DNA from 2 places in the Saccharomonospora cyanea NA-134 genome. Region 1 is predicted to be linked to the other one. Evidence: riboswitches for the same ligand, from Rfam matches in the RefSeq annotation. Region 1 holds a riboswitch; the other holds the start of a gene.
What was found. A riboswitch is a leader RNA that binds a small molecule or an ion and turns the genes downstream of it on or off. The one in region 1 is predicted to bind thiamine pyrophosphate.

Region 1 (8,911 bases):
TGGTGAAACGCCCGCTCGCCATCGTGTCGACGCTGCTCGTGGTCGGCGGGACGCTCGCGGTGGTGTTGCTGTTCACCCGGTCCGAACCTCCGCCACCCCTGCCCGAGCCGATCACCGTCAGCACGCCTTCGGTGCCGCCCGGCAGCGGGGCGTCGTCACCCACCCCGTCTCCGACGCAGAGCCGCAACGACGATGACGACGGCGATGTCGAGGACGACGACGCGGACGACGACGACGGCATGGTGGCGCCGCCGCCCGCGCTCGACGACGTCGACGACCGCGACGACTTCGACGACGATGACGACGACGTGGACGACGACTGATGCCCGCGCCCGGTTCCCGACAGGTGCAGACCGAGTCCGCCCCTGAGTCTCGGCGCCGTGCGCTGTCCACGGCACGTGCCCGCATCATCGGCTGGATGCTGCTGCTGGTGCTGGGGGCGCTGAGCGTTCTCACCCTGGTGACGTGGCGGTTGTCGGTGGAGGACGTCGACAGGCGCATGGACGATGCGCTGCGCGGTGAGATCGAGGAGTTCGGCAAGCTCACCAGAAGCGGCATCGACCCGGCCACGGGCCAGGCGTTCACCAGCGTGAAGCAGGTACTCAACGTCGCGATCACCTACAACCTCGCCAGGCCGAACGAGAAGTTCATCGGCTACGTCGACGGCACGTTCGTCTACCAGAGCAGACAGCAGGCACCCGTGTTGCTGGCCGACGACCCGAACTTCACCGCACTGGTGTCGACGGTGGACACGCCCAAGGAGGGGGTCTACGAGAGCGCCGCCGGAGAGGTGCGTTACCTCGCGGTGCCCGTGCGCCTGGCGAACGATCCCCGCGAGGGCGTGATCGTCGCCGCGTACTTCGCCGACCAGGAACGCGAGGACGTCAACGAGGTGGCCCGGCTGATGCTGGGGGCGGGCGCGGGGACGATCCTGCTCGTCGCCGCGGGCGCCTGGATGGTGGCGGGCCGGATCCTGCGGCCACTGCGCGACATCACGGTGACGGCGCGTTCGATCACCGACACCGACCTCTCGCGGCGCATCCCGCAACCGTCGAGCCGCCCCGGCGACGAGATCGGGGAACTCGTCGACACGGTGAACGCCATGCTCGACCGCGTGGAGAACGGCGTGGCCGCGCAACGCCGGTTCGTCGACGACGCCGGGCACGAGCTTCGGACTCCGATCACCATCGTCAGGGGACACCTGGAAGTCCTCGATCCCGCCGATCCCGAGGACGTCAGGGACACCGTGGCGCTCGTGGAGGACGAACTGGTGCGCATGAACCGCATGGTGTCCGACCTGCTGCTGCTCGCGCGGTCGGAACAGCCGGAGTTCCTGCACGCCGAGCCCACCGACGTCGCCGCTCTCACCGAAGCGATCTTCGACAAGATCACCGGCCTCGGCGAGCGGGACTGGGCACTCGACCACGTCGCCGACACCCCGGCGGTGCTCGATCCCCAGCGCATCACACAGGCTGTCGTGGCGCTCGCGGACAACGCGGCCAGGTACACCCCCGAGGGCGGCCGTATCGCGCTCGCCTCTCACCGCGATGACGACGTCGTCCGCTTCCAGGTCACGGACTCCGGCCCCGGAATCGCCGAGGAGGACCGCGAGCGCATCTTCGAACGGTTCGCGCGCGGTGGTTCGGGCCGGCGATCCGAGGGCGCGGGACTGGGCCTGTCGATCGTGCGGGCGATCGCCACGTCCCACGGCGGACGGGTCACGTTGGACAGCGAACCGGGGCGGGGTGCGACCTTCACGGTGGAGGTTCCCGTCGTGGCCGCGCCGCCACACCCCGGCAGGCACACCGAGGGAGGACGATGAGCCGGATCCTGGTCGCGGAGGACGAGCCTCGTATCGCCGCGTTCGTCAACAAGGGACTCACCGCCAACGGTTTCACGGTCACGGTGGTCGAGGACGGCCCCGCCGCGTACGAGTACGCGCTCACGGGTTCGTTCGACCTCATGGTGCTCGACATCGGGTTGCCGGGCATGGACGGGTTCACCGTGCTGCGCAAGCTGCGCTCGGAACGCTGCCCGATCCCCGTGATCATCCTGACGGCACGGGACTCCGTGCAGGACACGGTGGCGGGCCTGGAGGGCGGCGCGGACGACTACATGCCCAAGCCGTTCCGTTTCGAGGAACTGCTGGCTCGGGTGCGGCTTCGGTTGGTGTCCGACCGGGCGACCGAGCCGACCGTGCTGTCCTACGGCGGGCTGCAACTCGACCTGCGGACGCGACGTGCCCACGTGGGCACCGACACGGTCGACCTGTCGGCTCGGGAGTTCGCGCTCGCCGAGACGTTCCTGCGGCATCCCGGCCAGGTGCTGTCACGGGAACAGTTGCTCAGCCGGGTCTGGGGTTACGACTTCGACCCCGGGTCCAACGTCGTCGACGTCTACGTCCGCTATCTGCGTCGCAAGCTCGGGGCCGACCGGATCACCACGGTCCGGGGGATGGGCTACCGGCTGGAGGAACGCGACTGAGACCGCGGTGCCTGCCGGGCTCGGGAGTGAGCCCGGCAGACCGGTAGCGGCCGGATCAGTCGTTGTCCGGAGTGTTGTCGTCCGCGTCGTCCGCGTCGTCCGGTGTGTCGTCCGGTGTGTCGTCCGGTGTGTTGTCGGGGGTGTTGTCGTCCGCGTCGTCCGGCGTGTTGTCCGGCGTGTTGTCCTCGGGCGTGTTGTCGGCACCGTCGGGCGTGTTGTCGGGGGTGTTGTCCGGGGTGTCGTCGAGGTTGTGCTGCCCGGCCGCACCGGCCTTGCCCTCCGCCCGGTCGTCGGCGTCGTCGCCGGCGTTCGGGGCGGGAGCCGACTGAGCGGCGGTGACCTCGATCGGCCGGATCTGCGACGAATCGGCACCGCCGCCGTCGGCCAGCGCGATTCCGGTACCCGTGATGCCCAGACCCGCGAGAGCGGCGCCGACGGTCAGGATCTTCCAGTTGGGGCGTGCGGCCATTGTCGTGTTCCTTTCGAAGCAGGTGTTCGTTTCCGACGTGACCCAGAATTCCGGCCCGGAGTGAGAAAACCCGGAGAGCCGGATGAGGGGGTTCTCATGGACGGTCGAGCCAGCGCTCGGCCAGGTCGATGCGCTGCCGGGTACGCGCCATCCAGTCGGGCCGCTGCGTCCGGAACGGTCCCGTGGCGAGGCCCAGCACGGTCGACGCGACCCGCGGGCGCAGCTGCTTCGGGTGGAAGTGTTCGTGGACGTGCCGCAGGATTTCCCGTTCCCAGTCGCGAGCCCGCGGGGTTTCGGTGACCGCGAGATGCGCCAGGAGGTTCGCCCAGTCGTCGAGCCTCTCTCCCGGGCCCGCCGTGTCGATGTCGAGCAACCCCGTCACCGCACCCGCGCTGGTCAGGAGCTGGTGCTCGTAGAAGTCGCCGTGCACGGGCACCACAGGGTGCTCCCCGGCGTCGGCCTCGGTGATCATGCCGGCGAGCGCGGTGACCCTGTCGCGTTCCTCAGGCACGGTGAGAGCGAGTACGGCCCCGTAGTGGCGGGCACGCCGCCGATGGTCCGATCTGGCCGGCATGGTGGTGAGGGCAGGCGGAAGGCGGTCGAGAAGGTCTTCCAGGGCTTCCGGGGTGGGTAGTCGGTGCCCCTGGCGCAGCGCGGCGCGCCCCGAGGTTCCCGGCAGGGCGGGCATGAACGCCAGCCCGTCGTCGGTGGTGACAAGGAGCCGTGGCACCGGGAGACAGGATGCGAGCAGCTCATGCCGCCTGCGCAGCCCCGGCAGCTCCGAGGGAGGAACGACCTTGGCGAACAGCCGGTCCGAGCCCGCGGTGATGGCCAGCACCGCGCGGCGCCCGGGTCGGTACGACTGCACGCGCACGGTCGGTGGGTGCTCCGGTGACACGCCTGCCCGCGCCAGCAACGCCCCCAGCCGGTCGCGGTCGACGACGTGCGACAGCCCGGGCAGGGCGGGATCGTGCGGCCACCGCCACAGCCCCACCTCGACCGACTCACCGTCGAGGTCACCCGCCACGATGGCAGCGCCCCGGGGCACGAGAGATCCGGTCGCGGCGACGAGCGTCTCCCGCACGACGGTCGTGTCACGCCGCCGGACCTCGACGGCGTAGCGGACGAGTGTGTCACCGGACGGCCGCACGGTCACCGACGTGGGCCGCACCGAGTTCACCCCGCCGACGTCGTCCGTGGTGGCGTCGACGACGGCGTGGACGAGATCCCTCGCGGACTCACCGAGCAGGATGTTCAGGTCACGGACGTGGGCGGGAGCTGAGGTCGCGGTCATTCGCCCGAGCATGGAACACGCCCGTGGGCCTGCGATGAGCCTTCGATGAGAGTCCTCTCATCGAAGGCGTGATCATCCGAGAGCACCCAGCGCGAGGACCAACAGCAAGGTGATCGCGGTGGCGAGGACTGAGATCCAGGCGCGTTGGGTCGGCGTGAGCGCGGGTGCGTTCCGGTGCATGGCGGTCCCTCCGATGTGCCTCGACACCCGCTTCACCGCGTTGATCACCCGGTTCGTTACGGCCGGGCGAAAACCGACGCGTCGACCGGCGTCCCGGTGGCCGCTGAGACGAGCTTGAAGATCACGGCGTCCTCGGTCATGCCGTGCTTCTTCGCCAGCTCGGCGAGCGACTTGTCGTTGGCCTCGATGGCGGGGAGGAGATCGACTCGCCACCCGCCCGCCTCCTTCACGAAGGTGCGTGGGGCGAGCTCGGGGCCGTTTCGCTTTCCGGGGGAGGCCACCGATGCGACCGCGGTGTCCCCGGTCACGGTGATCTCACCGAGTTCGAGGCCCTCCGCCGCCGACTTGTCGACGAGCCCTTTCCGTACGGCGAAGCCCAGCAGCGCTCTGCCGTCCATGCCCGCGGCCTTCTCGGGCGCGAGTTGGTGCCGCAGCAGGGCGACGTTCATCCGCTCGGTCACGCCTCGAGCTCCGATCTCCTCGGGGCCTGCTGTCGCGGTCAACCTGGCTAGGTCGTCGTAGTAGCCGCGCGTCCCCTCGGTGACCAGCGCGGCCACCGCCGCGCCGTCCTGTTTCCGTAACGCAGCTCGATATCGCTCGAACGTGTCACGCACCGCCTGCTCGTCGGCGGCCAGGGACTGCGAACCGCCCGCCTGAGCCGCCTCCCCGCGCGGGGTGTCGGAGCCGCCCGAACAGCCCGACAACCCCAGCACGAGTGCCACCAACGGTGCCACCACTGTCACCACGCCACGCTGCGAGAACATCGCTGCCCCCTCGGTGTGAAAGGTCCACGGTGGGACCTTCCACACCGCGGTTCGGCCCCTGAGGGTAACCGCAACGTCACAGCGGGTCATCTTGTCGCCGTCGCGCCGTGTAGAACAACACGGCAGCCCCGGCGGCGACCATCAACGCGAACGCCGACCCACCGACGACGAGAGCCTGGACGGTCCCGTCGGCCGGAGCGGTCGGCGCGCTCTCGGGAGGTTGCTCCGTATCCGCAGGCTCCGCCATCGCGGGTTGTACCGCGCCCACCAGCAAAACCATCAACAGAGCCAGCGCCGACGCGAACGGCGCACGCCGGACGATGCGGATCATCACGCACTCCCCTCGGTGTTCCAGGCGATCTGGTACTCACCACGCCTAACGTTCGGCGTTCGCACGAGAGTTGCCCGAAACGGCGGGAATCACACGCTCGGGATCACCCCGTCGATCTCACCCGCGAGTGCGATGTCCTTCTCCGTGATGCCGCCATGGGAGTGGGTGCTGAGGCGGAAAGTCACCGTCCGCCAACGGATATCGATGTCCGGATGGTGGTTCGCCGACTCGGCGCGCTCGGCGACCCGGTTCACCACTTCGATCGCTTCGGGAAAGCCCGCCAGCTCGGCACTGCGCTCTATCGCGTCCCCCACGCGCCGCCATTCCGGCAGCCCGCGCAGGGCCTCGGCGATGCCTTGCTCACTCAGTAGCTCCGTCATGGGCTCATCCTGGTACGCCGCCGGGTACGCTGCACGCTGCCACGGGAGTCCGGCGCGCCGGGCTGAGAGGTGGGCACGCGGCCCACGACCGTCCGCACCTGATTCGGATCATGCCGACGCAGGAAGGTGTACAACGGTGTACAACGGCTTCCTGCGCGGCCACGGCGAGGAGGCTGAATGGGCCAGAGGTCGGGCCAGTGGTCAACGTCGATGCGCGCGACGATCGCGCTGCTCTCGGCCTGCGCACTGACGGCCGGGTGCACGGTCATCGGCGCTGAGGACGAACCGGCGACAGGGCCGGTGACGGTCACCCTGGTGACACACCAGTCGTGGGCCGTTCCCCAGGAGGTGGTGGACGCCTTCGAGCAGCGCGCAGGCGTCCGCATCGAGATCCGCAAGGAAGGCGACGCCGGGGAACTCACCAACAAACTCGTGCTCACCAAGGACAACCCCATCGCAGACGTCGCGTACGGCATCGACTCGACGTTCGCCTCCCGCGCACTCGACGAGGGTGTCTTCCAGCCGTACACCTCACCCGAGGCGGACCGGGGCCCGCAGCGCTACGCCGTCGACCCCCAGCAGCGGTTGTCGGCCGTGGACGTCGGTGACGTCTGCGTCAACATCGACACCGAGTGGTTCGCTTCCGAGGGCGTGCCCGAGCCGACCAGCCTCGACGACCTGACCGACCCGGAGTACAAGGACCTGTTCGTGGTGCCGAGTCCTGCCACGTCGTCGCCCGGACTGGCCTTCCTGTTCGCCACCGTGTCGACGTACGGCGAGGACGGCTGGCGCGACTACTGGCGTGACCTCGAGGAGAACGGGGTGAAGGTCGTCAGCGGCTGGACCGAGGCCTACACCCAGGACTTCTCCGGCTCGTCCGGCGAGGGTGACCGGCCGATCGTGCTGTCGTACGCATCGTCCCCCGCCGCTGAGGTCGCCGAGGACGGCACGCCGCGCACCAAGGCGTTGCTCGACACCTGCTACCGGCAGGTCGAGTACGCCGGTGTACTGGAGGGCACACGCCATCCGGACGAGGCGGGCAAGGTGATCGACTTCTTGCTGTCGCACGAGTTCCAGTCGACCGTCGCGAACAACATGTACGTCTACCCGACGCGGGAGGGTGTCGCTCTGCCCGAAGGGTGGGCGCAGGCCGCACCGCTGCCCCGCGAGCCCATCTCGCTGCCCGGTGAGCAGGTGCAGGCCAACCGAGAGCAGTGGATCGAGGAATGGCGCGGGCTGCTGGAGGGCTGACGTCCCTTCCCGGCGTGCGCCGGGCGGCGGCGGTCGGCGCGCTGGGTGTCCTGCCCGTCGCGTTCCTCGGGCTGTTCTTCGTCTGGCCGGTCGTGGCGATCATCCGCCTCGGGTTCACCGATGGCGGAGTCGCCGAGACCCTGGCCGAGGCGTCGACGTGGCGGCTCGCCGCCTTCACCGTGGTGCAGGCCCTGGGCGCCACCGCGGTCGCGCTGCTCGCCGGGTTCCCCCTGGCGTTCGTGTTCGCCAGGGTCAGGCTTCCCGGGATCGCGGTGGTGCGCACGCTCGTGCTGGTGCCGTTCGTGCTGCCGACCGTGGTCGTGGGGTTGGCGTTCCGGGCGCTGTGGCCCGACGGTGGCGTGCTCAGCATCATCGTCGCCAACGCGTTCTTCAACGTCGCCGTCGTCGCCCGCACCGTCGGTGGGCTGTGGGCGCACCTCGATCGGCGGGTCGAGGACGCGGCACGATCACTCGGCGCGTCGCGCTTCCGGGCGTTCCGCACGGTGACGTTGCCCGCTCTGCTGCCCGCGGTGTCGGCGTCCGCGGCCGTGGTGTTCCTGTTCTGCGCCACGAGTTTCGGTGTGGTGCTGATGCTGGGCGGCAACCGGTACCGCACCCTGGAGACCGAGATCTACCTGCGCACGGTGAACCTGCTGGATCTCTCCGGTGCGGCGGCGCTCTCGTTGGTGCAGCTCGCCGCTGTCGTCGCCGCACTGGCAGTCGGCGCGCTGGCTCGTCGCCGCAACGAGACGGCGGTACAGCTTCGCTCGGCGCGGCACTCGGCTCGCAGGCCCGAGGGTGGCGAGTGGGCAGTGGTGGCCGTCGCCCTGGGGGTGCTCGGGTTGCTGCTGACCCCCATCGTCGCGCTGCTCGTGCGCTCGGTGTCGGGACGGCACGGCTGGACCCTCGACGGTTACCGAGCGCTCTCCGGGGTCGGGCAGGACGGCGCGTTGAACGTCACCGGATGGGACGCTGCGCTGAACTCGCTACGCACCGCGTCCGACGCCACGATGCTCGCACTCGTGGTGGGAGTGCTGGCGGCCGTCACGGTCGTGGTGCTGCGCCGCTCGCCGAGCCGGGCCGCGAGGACGGCGGGAGAAGTCACGGACGCCGCGTTGATGCTGCCGCTCGGGGTATCGGCGGTGACCGTCGGGTTCGGCTACTTGGTGACGCTGGGCGACCTGCCGTGGGACCTTCGTACGTCGCCGCTGCTGGTTCCGTTCGCTCAAGCCCTGGTGATCATCCCCATGGTGGTGCGGCTGATCCTGCCGGTGCTGCGTTCGGTGGACGAGCGGTTGCGGCAGGCCGCGGCGACCCTGGGCGCGAGCCCGACGCGGGTGTGGCGAGAGGTGGATCTTCCCCTCGTCGCACGGTCGTTGGTCGCGGCAGCGGCGTTCGGGTATGTCGTCGCGCTCGGGGAGTTCGGTGCGACCAGTTTCCTCGCCCGGCCCGACGCGCCCACCCTGCCGGTCGCCGTCGCGGACCTGATCAACCGGCCCGGGGACCTGAACCACCTGATGGCGTACGCGGGCTGTGTTTTGCTCATGGTGGTGACAGTGATCGTCGCGGCTTTGATCGAGAGCGTGCGTGCGCCACACGCGCGACTGGGAGAGTTCTGATGTTGACGGTCACCGGTGTTTCGGTTCGTTACGGCGACGTGGAGGCGGTGCGTGACGCCGACCTCGAGATCGCGGACGGCGAGGTGCTGGCGTTGCTCGGCCCCTCGGGCTCGGGCAAGTCGACGCTACTGCGGACGAT
Region 2 (8,911 bases), 420 kb from region 1:
ACTGTAGGCCCGCCTGCCCGGCCCACGCGACGTCCGAAAGGCCGCGGAGCTCCGCTCAGGCGGAGCGGGTCCGTTCGGTGAGAGCCTGCTCCGCGAGCGTCTTCGCGGTCACCAGCGGGGCGAGGTGCGGGCGTTTCGGCAGGACGCCGTCACCCATCGACTCACCACGAAGCTGCCTGCGGATCCACGGCAACAGGTGCGTCTTCGTCCACTCCAGGTCGGAACGCCGAAGAGTCAGCCAGTTGACGGGCTCGGTGATCTCGGGCCACGGCTCGCGCCAGTCGCTCCCGGTGGGCACACCCAGGACCTCGGCGGCGCGCAGGGCGATACGGCGGTGTCCCTCGGGCGTGAAGTGCAGCCGGTCGTCGCTCCACGCGCGCAGGTCGTGCAGCACGTGCATGGCCCAGAGGTCGACGACCTTCGCGCCGTGCCGGTCGGCGATGGCCCACAGGTGGGCGTTGTAGATGCCGACCTTGCTGCGCAGGATGCTCATCACCGAGAGGCGTTTGGTGTCGGGCCCGGTGAAGATCAGCACCTCGATGCCCGCCTCGCGCAGTTTCGCGATGCCCTTCTCGAACTCGTTCGCCACCTCGTCCACGTCGGCGCCGGGCACGATGATGTCGTTGCCGCCCGCGCACACGGTGACGAGGTCGGGCTTGATGTCGAGCGCGACGGGCAGCTGCTCTTCCATGATCTCGGTGAGCATCTTGCCGCGGATGGCGAGGTTCGCGTAGCGGAAGTCGTCGCGGTCGCCGGCGAGAATCTCGGCCAGCCTGTCGGCCCAGCCGCGGAACGAGCCGTCGGGGAGCGTGTCGTTGAGGCCCTCAGTGAAGCTGTCCCCGATCGCAACGTAACTGTCGAATTGGATCACCGACGTCTCCTCCCAGTAAAGCCCCTGTGAAAATCCCGCAGACGACCCGACAGGGTGCACCCGCGATCCGCACTTACGCTACCGTCGGTTGGATCGCAACCCCCGGACCCCCACAATTTTCCCCGCTTTTCCTGGGGTTTTCGGGGGGTGTGGTGAACCTCTCGTGGTCGCGAAGCCACGACGGCGAGCGTCTTTGGGGCAGGCTGGAGAGGTGAGCGAGGGTCCTGCGAGCAACGATCGGCGCGAGTCGCTGGCGAGTCTCCTCGGCGGTCGGAAAGGCGCTCTCGACGCGAGCCTTCCGCCCGTCGCGTTCGGGATCGGCTGGTTCGCCGGAGGTTCCTCCATCGGCTGGGGGGCGGCTGCCGCCGTCGCCGTGAGCATCGTGGTCGGAGCGGTCCGGATCGTGCGCGGTGGCCGGGCCGGTGCCGTGCTGGTGAGCCTCGCCGCGGTGGTCGTGGCCGCGTTGATCGCCCTGTACACGGGGCGAGCGGTGGACTTCTTCCTGCCGCAGCTGCTCTCCAACGTCGCGAGCGCGCTCGCGTGGGCGGTCAGCATCGTCGTGCGCTGGCCGTTGCTCGGTGTGGTCGTCGGATTCGTGCTGGGGCAGAGGACCCGGTGGCGTTCGGATCCGGCACTCGTGCGCGCCTACTCGCGGGCCAGCTGGGTGTGGGTGGCCCAGTACCTGATTCGGGTGGTTGTGTTCGGCGCGCTCTGGACCGCGGACGCCGTCGTGGCGTTGAGCGTCGCGCGGGTGGTGCTGTCGTGGCCGCTGGTGCTGGCGACGCTCGTGGTGAGCGGCTGGGTGCTGTACCGGTGCCTGCCCGACGACCATCCGGGACTACGGCATCCCTCGCAGCCTGCCACGACGGGCAACACGATCTAACCCCGCGCGGGCCAGGAGGACTTGGAGGGCCTGGAGGGCGGGGAAACGGCCCCCGGCGAGGGGGAGGTCCGGGGGCCTTCTTCCACCGTACCCGTTTTCGGGCGTGGCATGCCGGGGCCGAACGCGTCCAGCGCCGCGAGCCAGGCCGCTCCCAGCGCACCGTCGTCGCTGCCGAGGACGGGCACGTCCGCGGAGGCGTGCAGGGCCGCGCGCACAGCGTCGCCCACCGGGCTCGCGGGCCCGAGCACACTGCCGACGAGCACCACCGGGGTCGTCTCGCCCTCGTCGCGTGCGGCGAGGGCCGTCTCGGTGAGCAACGCCGCCGCCTGCTCCACGAGGGAGATCGCCGCGGCGTCGCCTTCGGCGTGGGCGGCGCTCACCAGCGGAGCGAAGCGAGCCAGGTGTACCGGCGACTCGGCGTTGGCGGCGGTGATGAGACGGAAGGCGGCGTCGGGGGCGTGCGGGTCGATACCCGCCTGGTCGAGCACGGCGTCGGCCAGCAGTGACGGCGGGTGGTTCCCGTTCAGGACGTCGAGCGTCGTCCGCACGGCCTGCCTGCCGAGCCAGAAACCCGAGCCCTCGTCGCCGAGGAGCCAGCCGTAGCCGCCGACGGTGGCGACCATGTCGCGGCCGCGGATACGGCCCGCGACGGAGCCCGTGCCCGCGACGAGCACGGTGCCGTCGGGTTCGGGCGTCGCCGACACGAAGGCGGCCACCGCGTCGGAGACGAGTCGGGGCCGCCCGGCGTGGACGAAGCCGAGGTCGTTCCACTCACGCTCGAACACGGCGGCGATACGTGGATCGGTGAGTTTGCTGCGGCCCGCCATGCCGATCACCCACGCGCGAACCTCGGCCGGGTCGGAGTCACTCATGGCGGTGGCTATCGCCTCGGCCATCGCCCGCGCCGCGGACTCCGGCGGGTGGGAGTTCGGGTTCGCACCACCCGCCGTGCCCGTGCCGAGCACCCGACCTTCGTCGTCGACGACCCAGGCACGCGTGGACGTGCCACCCGCGTCCACCCCGACCGCGAGCCTCATCGCGTCCTCGTCACCTTGCGCAGTCCACGCGGGGAGTCGGGGTCGAAACCACGCGCGAGCGCGAGCCCCAACGCCAGTCGCTGGATCGGCAGCACCTCCAGGATCGGGGAGGCTTCCTCGGCCGTCTCGGGAACGGTGACGTTCAGCGCCGCGGACGGCACCGAACGCGCCGCCGAACCCACGCACAGCACGTCCGCGCCGCGCTGCGACACCGTGTCGAGCACGTCGAACATCGCGGTGCCACCACGGCCGATGCTGGTGACGCCCAGCACGGCGGTCTCGGAGTCGACGGCCGCGACGGGACCGTGCAGGAGGTCGGCGCCGCTGTAGGCGCGGGTGGCGAGGTAGCTCGTCTCCGCGAGTTTCAGCGAGCCCTCCAGCGCCGTGGCGAACGAGTAGCCGCGGGCCGTGGTCAGGATGCGGTCGGCGAACCGGTACCGCTCGACGGCCCGTTCGACGTCGTCCGCCGTGTCGGCGAGGGTGCGCGCGGCCAGTTCACCGATGCCCGCGACGTGCTCCGCCCTGCCACCACGGACCGCGTCCACCAGCAGGTACAGGGCCAGCAGCGTCGCGGAGTAGGTCTTGGTGGCGGCGACCGCGTGTTCGGTGCCCGCGCGGACGTCCACCGAAAGCTCGGCGGCCTCGGTGAGCGGCGACGACGGGGTGTTGGTGACGGCCACGGTCAGCGCGCCGCGCGAGCGTGCGGTCTGCGTGACCTCCAGCAGGTCGTAGGAGCCACCGCTCTGGCTGATGGAGACCAGCAGGACGTCGGTGAGGTCCTGCTCGGCGTGGTACAGCGTCGTGGTCGACGGCGACACGAGCCCCGCGGGCAGGCCCAACAGCACCTCGACGAGGTACTTCGCGTAGAGGGCGGCGTGGTCGCTCGATCCCCTGGCCGCCAGCAGAACGAACCGGGGCCGCCGCTGCGCGACCCGGGCGGCGACCTCGGCGATGTCGGAACGTGCCTGGACCAACCCGGCGAGCACGTCCGGCTGCTGGGCCACCTCGGCGGCCATGTGCCTGCCTGGTCCGGTGTCGTTCACGGTCGTCACCTGCTTTCACCCGAGCCGGTCACAGCGGTCGCACGCCTCACCGGTCTAGACCAATAATGACCACGTTCAACGTACTATCCGAAGGGTACGTTCTGGGGTGAGGGGGTAGGTGTCTTAGTGAGGGAGTCGGCAATGGTGGAGACGCTTTCCGGCACGCGAGCGCACCGGGAGCCGAAGTACTGGGCGCTCAAACAACACCTGCTCGACTTGTTGGAGTCCCTGCCCGCCGGATCGGCCATTCCGACGGAGCGGGCCCTGGCGACGGAGTTCACCGTCTCCAGGACCACGGTCCGGCAGGCGCTCGCCGATCTGACGGCGGAGGGCCGGCTGCACCGGGTGCAGGGCAAGGGCACGTTCGCCGCGGAACCCAAACTGGCCCAGCGGTTGGAGTTGTCCTCCTACACCGAGGACATCCGCGCGCAGGGCAGGGAACCGTCGTCGCGGGTGTTGGAGATCGACGAGATCCCGGCCGAGGGCGAGTTGCCGAGGTTGCTCGGCATCCGCACCGGCGCCAAGGTGTTGCGGTTGCGCAGGCTCCGGCTCGCCGACGACGAGCCCATGGCCCTGGAGACCACGCACCTGCCGTCGTCACGGTTCCGTGGGTTGCGTAAGCACGTCGCGTCGGGCGGCTCGCTGTACGAGGCGTTGCGCGACCGCTACGGCGTGCAGCTGGACCGGGCGGAGGAGACCATCGAGACGTCGCTCGCCGGGCCGCAGGAGGCGGACCTGCTCGGCGCCGACGTCGGTATGCCGGTGTTGCTGTTGTCGCGGCAGACGTTCGCCTCCGACGGCAAGCCGGTCGAGTACGTGCGCTCGATCTACCGGGGCGACCGCTACAAGTTCATCACGACGCTGACCCGTCCGTGACCACTCCGTCGCTCTGGGCCACAGTAGACGGACTCCGCCCGCGCGCCCCCGCCTCTCGGCGCCCGGACGAGACGTAATTGTTCTCACGTCCGGCAACACCGGGAGCCGCTCGAACGATTATCTCGTTGGAGGGATGTCGGGGAGTGCGAGCGGAACGAGAGGCATGAGCGACGACAGGGCGAGGGTCGGAGACGAGACGCGGGAGTCGCAGAAGTCGGAGAAGTCCGGGCTGTCGCCCGCGCAGGTCGTCGCCGCCGCGCTGTCAGCGGTGGTGGCGGCGTTCCTGTGCTCGACACTGGGCGTGTACGGCACGGTGATCGGTGCCGGACTGCTCAGCGTGGTGACGACGGTCGGCAGCGAGCTGTTCACGAGGTCGCTGGAACGGACCAGGAAGGCGGCCCGGGCGGCCCGGGCGGTGTCGGGGCGCCGTGGCAGGAGGGACCGGCACGGCGGGCAACCGGACCCGGACCGGACCGTGTACCTCCCGGCTCCCACGCGGGAGCAGCTGGACGAGTACGCGGCGGCCATGGAACGGACGCGGGTGCTGGCCTCGTCCGGTGCGGCCGAGAACAGCCGCGCGCGCCGGCAGTGGTGGCGACGCAGGGGTCCGGTGCTGGCGGCCACGAGCGCGCTGGCGTTCGTCATCGGCATGCTCGTCGTGACCGGCTACGAGGGTGTCACGGGCAAGGCGTTGTCAGGGGACGGCGCCACCACGTTCAGCAGCATCGTTCGCGGTGACTCCGGTCCCGGCGGCGAAAACCGGTCACCACGGGACGGTGACGTGGACGACGAGCGGCAGCAGCGCGACGAGGCCACTTCCTCCACGCCGACCTCGGAGCCGGACGCCGAGCCCGGGGCAGGCCAGGACGGTGAGGAGCCCGAGAGCGAGACCGCGCCGACCGGCGAACCGGAGGAGTGGACCGAGACGCCCGAGCCGACGCGGCCCAGCGAGAGCACGTCGGTGAGCGAGCAGCCCAGCGAGCCCGCGCGGCCGACCCACTCGGAAGAGCCCGCCGAGGAGCAGGCGCCGTCGTACTCGCGGGAGTGACCGGGGGGTCAGTCCGCGCGCGTGAGGCCCTCCCGCAGGGCCCGCGCCGCCGCCGCCGGGTCGTCGGCCTCGGTAATGGCCCGCACCACGACGGCCCGGCGGGCGCCCGCCGCCAGTACGTCGTCCAGGCGCGGCAGGTCGATGCCACCGATGGCGAACCACGGTCGCGCGGTCTCGACCTCGGAGGCCACGGAGCGCACGAGGTCGAGGCCGGGCGCGGGCCTGCCGGGTTTGGTGGGCGTGGGCCAGCAGGGCCCCACGCAGAAGTAGTCGACACCGGCTTCGGTTGCCGCCGCGCGAGCCTGATCCGGCGAGTGGGTGGAACGGCCGATCACGGGTTCCTCACCGACGATCCGGCGGGCGACCCGCACCGGCAGGTCGTCCTGTCCGAGATGCAGCACGTCGGCGTCGACGGCGAGCGCCACGTCGGCGCGGTCGTTGACCGCGAGCAGCGCCCCGTGGCGGGCGCAGGCCTCGGCGAGGACCTCCAGCGCCGCGATCTCCTGGGCCGCTTCGAGCGGTGCGCCGCCGGTCTTGTCCCGCAACTGCACGATGTCCACGCCACCCGCGAGTGCCGCGTCGACGAACTCGGCGAGATCGCCACGCTGTGTGCGCGCGTCCGTGCACAGGTAGAGCCGTGCCTCGTCGAGACGCTTCCTGATCCGATCACCGTCGAGCCCTGGCATGCCGTCACCGTAGTACGGCCGGGTGGGCCGCGCGGGGTAGGCTGGCAGGCGTCCGCACGGGAGCCCGGAAGAAGGGCTGAGAGGGAGCGAGAGCTCCGACCGTGGAACCTGATCCGGGTCATGCCGGCGCAGGGAGCGTGATCGTTCGTGAGTACAGACCTCGCGGTCGTCGGGGCCGGTGTCATCGGCCTCGCCGTGGCCTGGAAGGCGGCCTCCGCCGGCCATCGCGTCACCGTGTTCGATCCCCGGCCCGCCCGTGGCGGTGCCTCGTGGGTGGCGGGCGGGATGCTCGCGCCCGTCGCGGAGGCGTGGCCGGGCGAGGAGGCCGCTTTGGAACTGGGGGAGGAGTCGCTGCGCCGCTGGCCGGCCTTCGCGGGCGAGTTGCGGGCGCAGGGGTTCGACTGCGGGCTGTCGTCGCACGGCACGGTCGTGGCAGCCTTCGACCACGCCGACGCCGCCCAGCTCGACATCCTCGCCCGGTACCTCACCGGGATCGGCAGGCAGGCCACGCTCGTCACCGGCAGGGAGTTGCGGCGGATCGAGCCCGGCCTGGGTTCGGTGCGGTCGGGTCTGCTCGTGCCGGGGGACGTGTTCGTCGACAACCGCCGGCTACTGCGCTCGCTGCTGTCGGCGGCGCGGGAGCGGGGGGCGGAGTTCGTCGCGGAGGCCGCCGTGAAGCTGACCGGTGACACCGTCGCCACGGCGTCCGGTGTGCGCCGGTTCGACGCCGTGGTGCTCTCCGCGGGCGCGTACAGCGGTCGCCTCCATCCCGAGCTCGCGACGGCCGTGCGCCCGTTGAAGGGCGAGATCCTGCGGCTGCGCGCGCGCCGGGGGACGTTGCCGCCTCCCCGGCACACGGTCCGCGCCGTTGTGGAGGGCCGCCCGGTGTATCTGGTGCCGAGGGACGACTCCTCGCTCGTGGTCGGGGCGACGCAGTACGAGGCCGGTTTCGACACCGGTGTGCGGGCGCGTGGTGTCCGGGAGTTGATCGAGGCGGCCGAGCGGGTATTCCCGAGCGTCACCGAGTACGAGCTGAGCGAGACCACGGCCGGGCTTCGCGCGGGCAGTGACGACAACGTGCCGTATCTGGGGCCGCTCCGCGACGGCGTGTACGCGGCGACGGGGCATCACCGCAACGGCCTGTTGTTGGCTCCCGTCACGGCCGACGCCGTACTGGCCTGGCTGTCGGGCGGCCCGGCGCCCGAGGGCACGGAGAAGGCACGACCGGACAGGAACACGAGTGAGGAGCGCGTCGATGCGGGTGTTCGTCAACGGTGAGAGCCGGCAGCTCCCGGACGGCAGCACGGTCGCCGAGGTGCTGGCCACGGTGTTCGGAGACGCCAGGGGAGTCGCCGTCGCCGTGAACGGGGAGGTGGTCCGGCGCGGGGACTGGCCGGAGACCGTGGTCGGTGACGGAGCGAGGGTGGAGATTCTCACCGCGGTGCAGGGAGGCTGACATGAGCACATCCACCGGCTCTGACGTGAGGGCCGCGGTCGCCGGCGAGGACGGCGGTGACCAGCTTGTCATCAACGACCACAAGCTCACCTCACGCCTGATCATCGGAACGGGCGGCGCGAGCAACCTGAGCGTGCTGGAACGCGCGCTCGTCGCGTCGGGAACGGAACTGACCACCGTGGCCATGCGGCGGGCCGACACCGAGGGCGGTTCCGGGGTGCTGGACCTGCTGCGGCGGCTGGGCATCGAGTTACTGCCCAACACCGCGGGTTGCCGCAACGCGGCCGAAGCCGTGCTCACCGCGCAGCTCGCGCGCGAGGCGCTCGGCACCGACCTGGTGAAGCTGGAGGTACACGCCGACGACCGGACGTTGCTGCCGGATCCGGTGGAGACCCTGGAGGCCGCCGAACGCCTGGTCGCCGACGGGTTCACCGTGCTGGCCTACACCAACGACGACCCCGTGCTGGCGCTGCGGCTGGAGGAGGCCGGGTGCGCCGCCGTGATGCCGCTGGGTTCGCCCATCGGCACGGGACTCGGCATCCGCAACCCGCACAACATCGAGTTGATCGTTTCCAGGGCCGGGGTGCCGATCATCCTCGACGCGGGTATCGGCACGGCGTCCGACGCGGCGCTGGCGATGGAACTCGGCTGCGACGGCGTGCTGCTGTCGACGGCGGTGACGAGGGCACAGGACCCCGAACGGATGGCACACGCCATGCGGTCGGCCGTCCTCGCGGGCAGACTCGCCCGGCAGGCGGGCCGGATCCCGCGGAGGTTCTGGGCGCAGGCGTCCAGCCCCCCTCGCTGAAGGGCCGTTCGGGACGCCGGGCTTTCCGCCGTAAGGTGGTCGGCAATTCCGGCCAGGCGCGAATCGAAGGAGCCCGACGTGACCGAGCCGCCCGAGTCGTCGCCAGACGTACCCGGCAGACTTTTCCTCATCATCGGACGACTGTCCCGGTCGTTGCGGCAGGCCAGTGCGCCGGGACCCGGGCACGGGGCGATCTCCGCGAT

Region 2: another riboswitch for thiamine pyrophosphate. It lies ahead of thiO (glycine oxidase ThiO); the one in region 1 lies ahead of SACCYDRAFT_RS20265 (thiamine ABC transporter substrate-binding protein).

What each region holds. Positions count from the first base shown of each region.
Region 1 is NZ_CM001440.1:4,350,420-4,359,330, reverse strand. It holds gene SACCYDRAFT_RS20305 (hypothetical protein) at 3-323, shown strand; gene SACCYDRAFT_RS20300 (sensor histidine kinase) at 323-1,822, shown strand; gene SACCYDRAFT_RS20295 (response regulator transcription factor) at 1,819-2,484, shown strand; gene SACCYDRAFT_RS20290 (hypothetical protein) at 2,540-2,953, opposite strand; gene SACCYDRAFT_RS20285 (phosphotransferase) at 3,048-4,247, opposite strand; gene SACCYDRAFT_RS20280 (hypothetical protein) at 4,484-5,191, opposite strand; gene SACCYDRAFT_RS20275 (hypothetical protein) at 5,268-5,522, opposite strand; gene SACCYDRAFT_RS20270 (4a-hydroxytetrahydrobiopterin dehydratase) at 5,612-5,902, opposite strand; TPP riboswitch at 5,934-6,044, shown strand; gene SACCYDRAFT_RS20265 (thiamine ABC transporter substrate-binding protein) at 6,080-7,153, shown strand; gene SACCYDRAFT_RS20260 (ABC transporter permease) at 7,129-8,772, shown strand; gene SACCYDRAFT_RS20255 (ABC transporter ATP-binding protein) at 8,772-8,911, shown strand, end outside.
Region 2 is NZ_CM001440.1:4,767,803-4,776,713, reverse strand. It holds gene SACCYDRAFT_RS22300 (SGNH/GDSL hydrolase family protein) at 56-871, opposite strand; gene SACCYDRAFT_RS22295 (DUF3159 domain-containing protein) at 1,083-1,754, shown strand; gene SACCYDRAFT_RS22290 (N-acetylglucosamine kinase) at 1,751-2,791, opposite strand; gene SACCYDRAFT_RS22285 (SIS domain-containing protein) at 2,788-3,807, opposite strand; gene SACCYDRAFT_RS22280 (GntR family transcriptional regulator) at 3,976-4,710, shown strand; gene SACCYDRAFT_RS22275 (hypothetical protein) at 4,874-5,758, shown strand; gene thiE (thiamine phosphate synthase) at 5,767-6,444, opposite strand; TPP riboswitch at 6,491-6,596, shown strand; gene thiO (glycine oxidase ThiO) at 6,592-7,722, shown strand; gene thiS (sulfur carrier protein ThiS) at 7,700-7,900, shown strand; gene thiG (thiazole synthase) at 7,902-8,708, shown strand; gene SACCYDRAFT_RS22250 (MarR family winged helix-turn-helix transcriptional regulator) at 8,787-8,911, shown strand, end outside.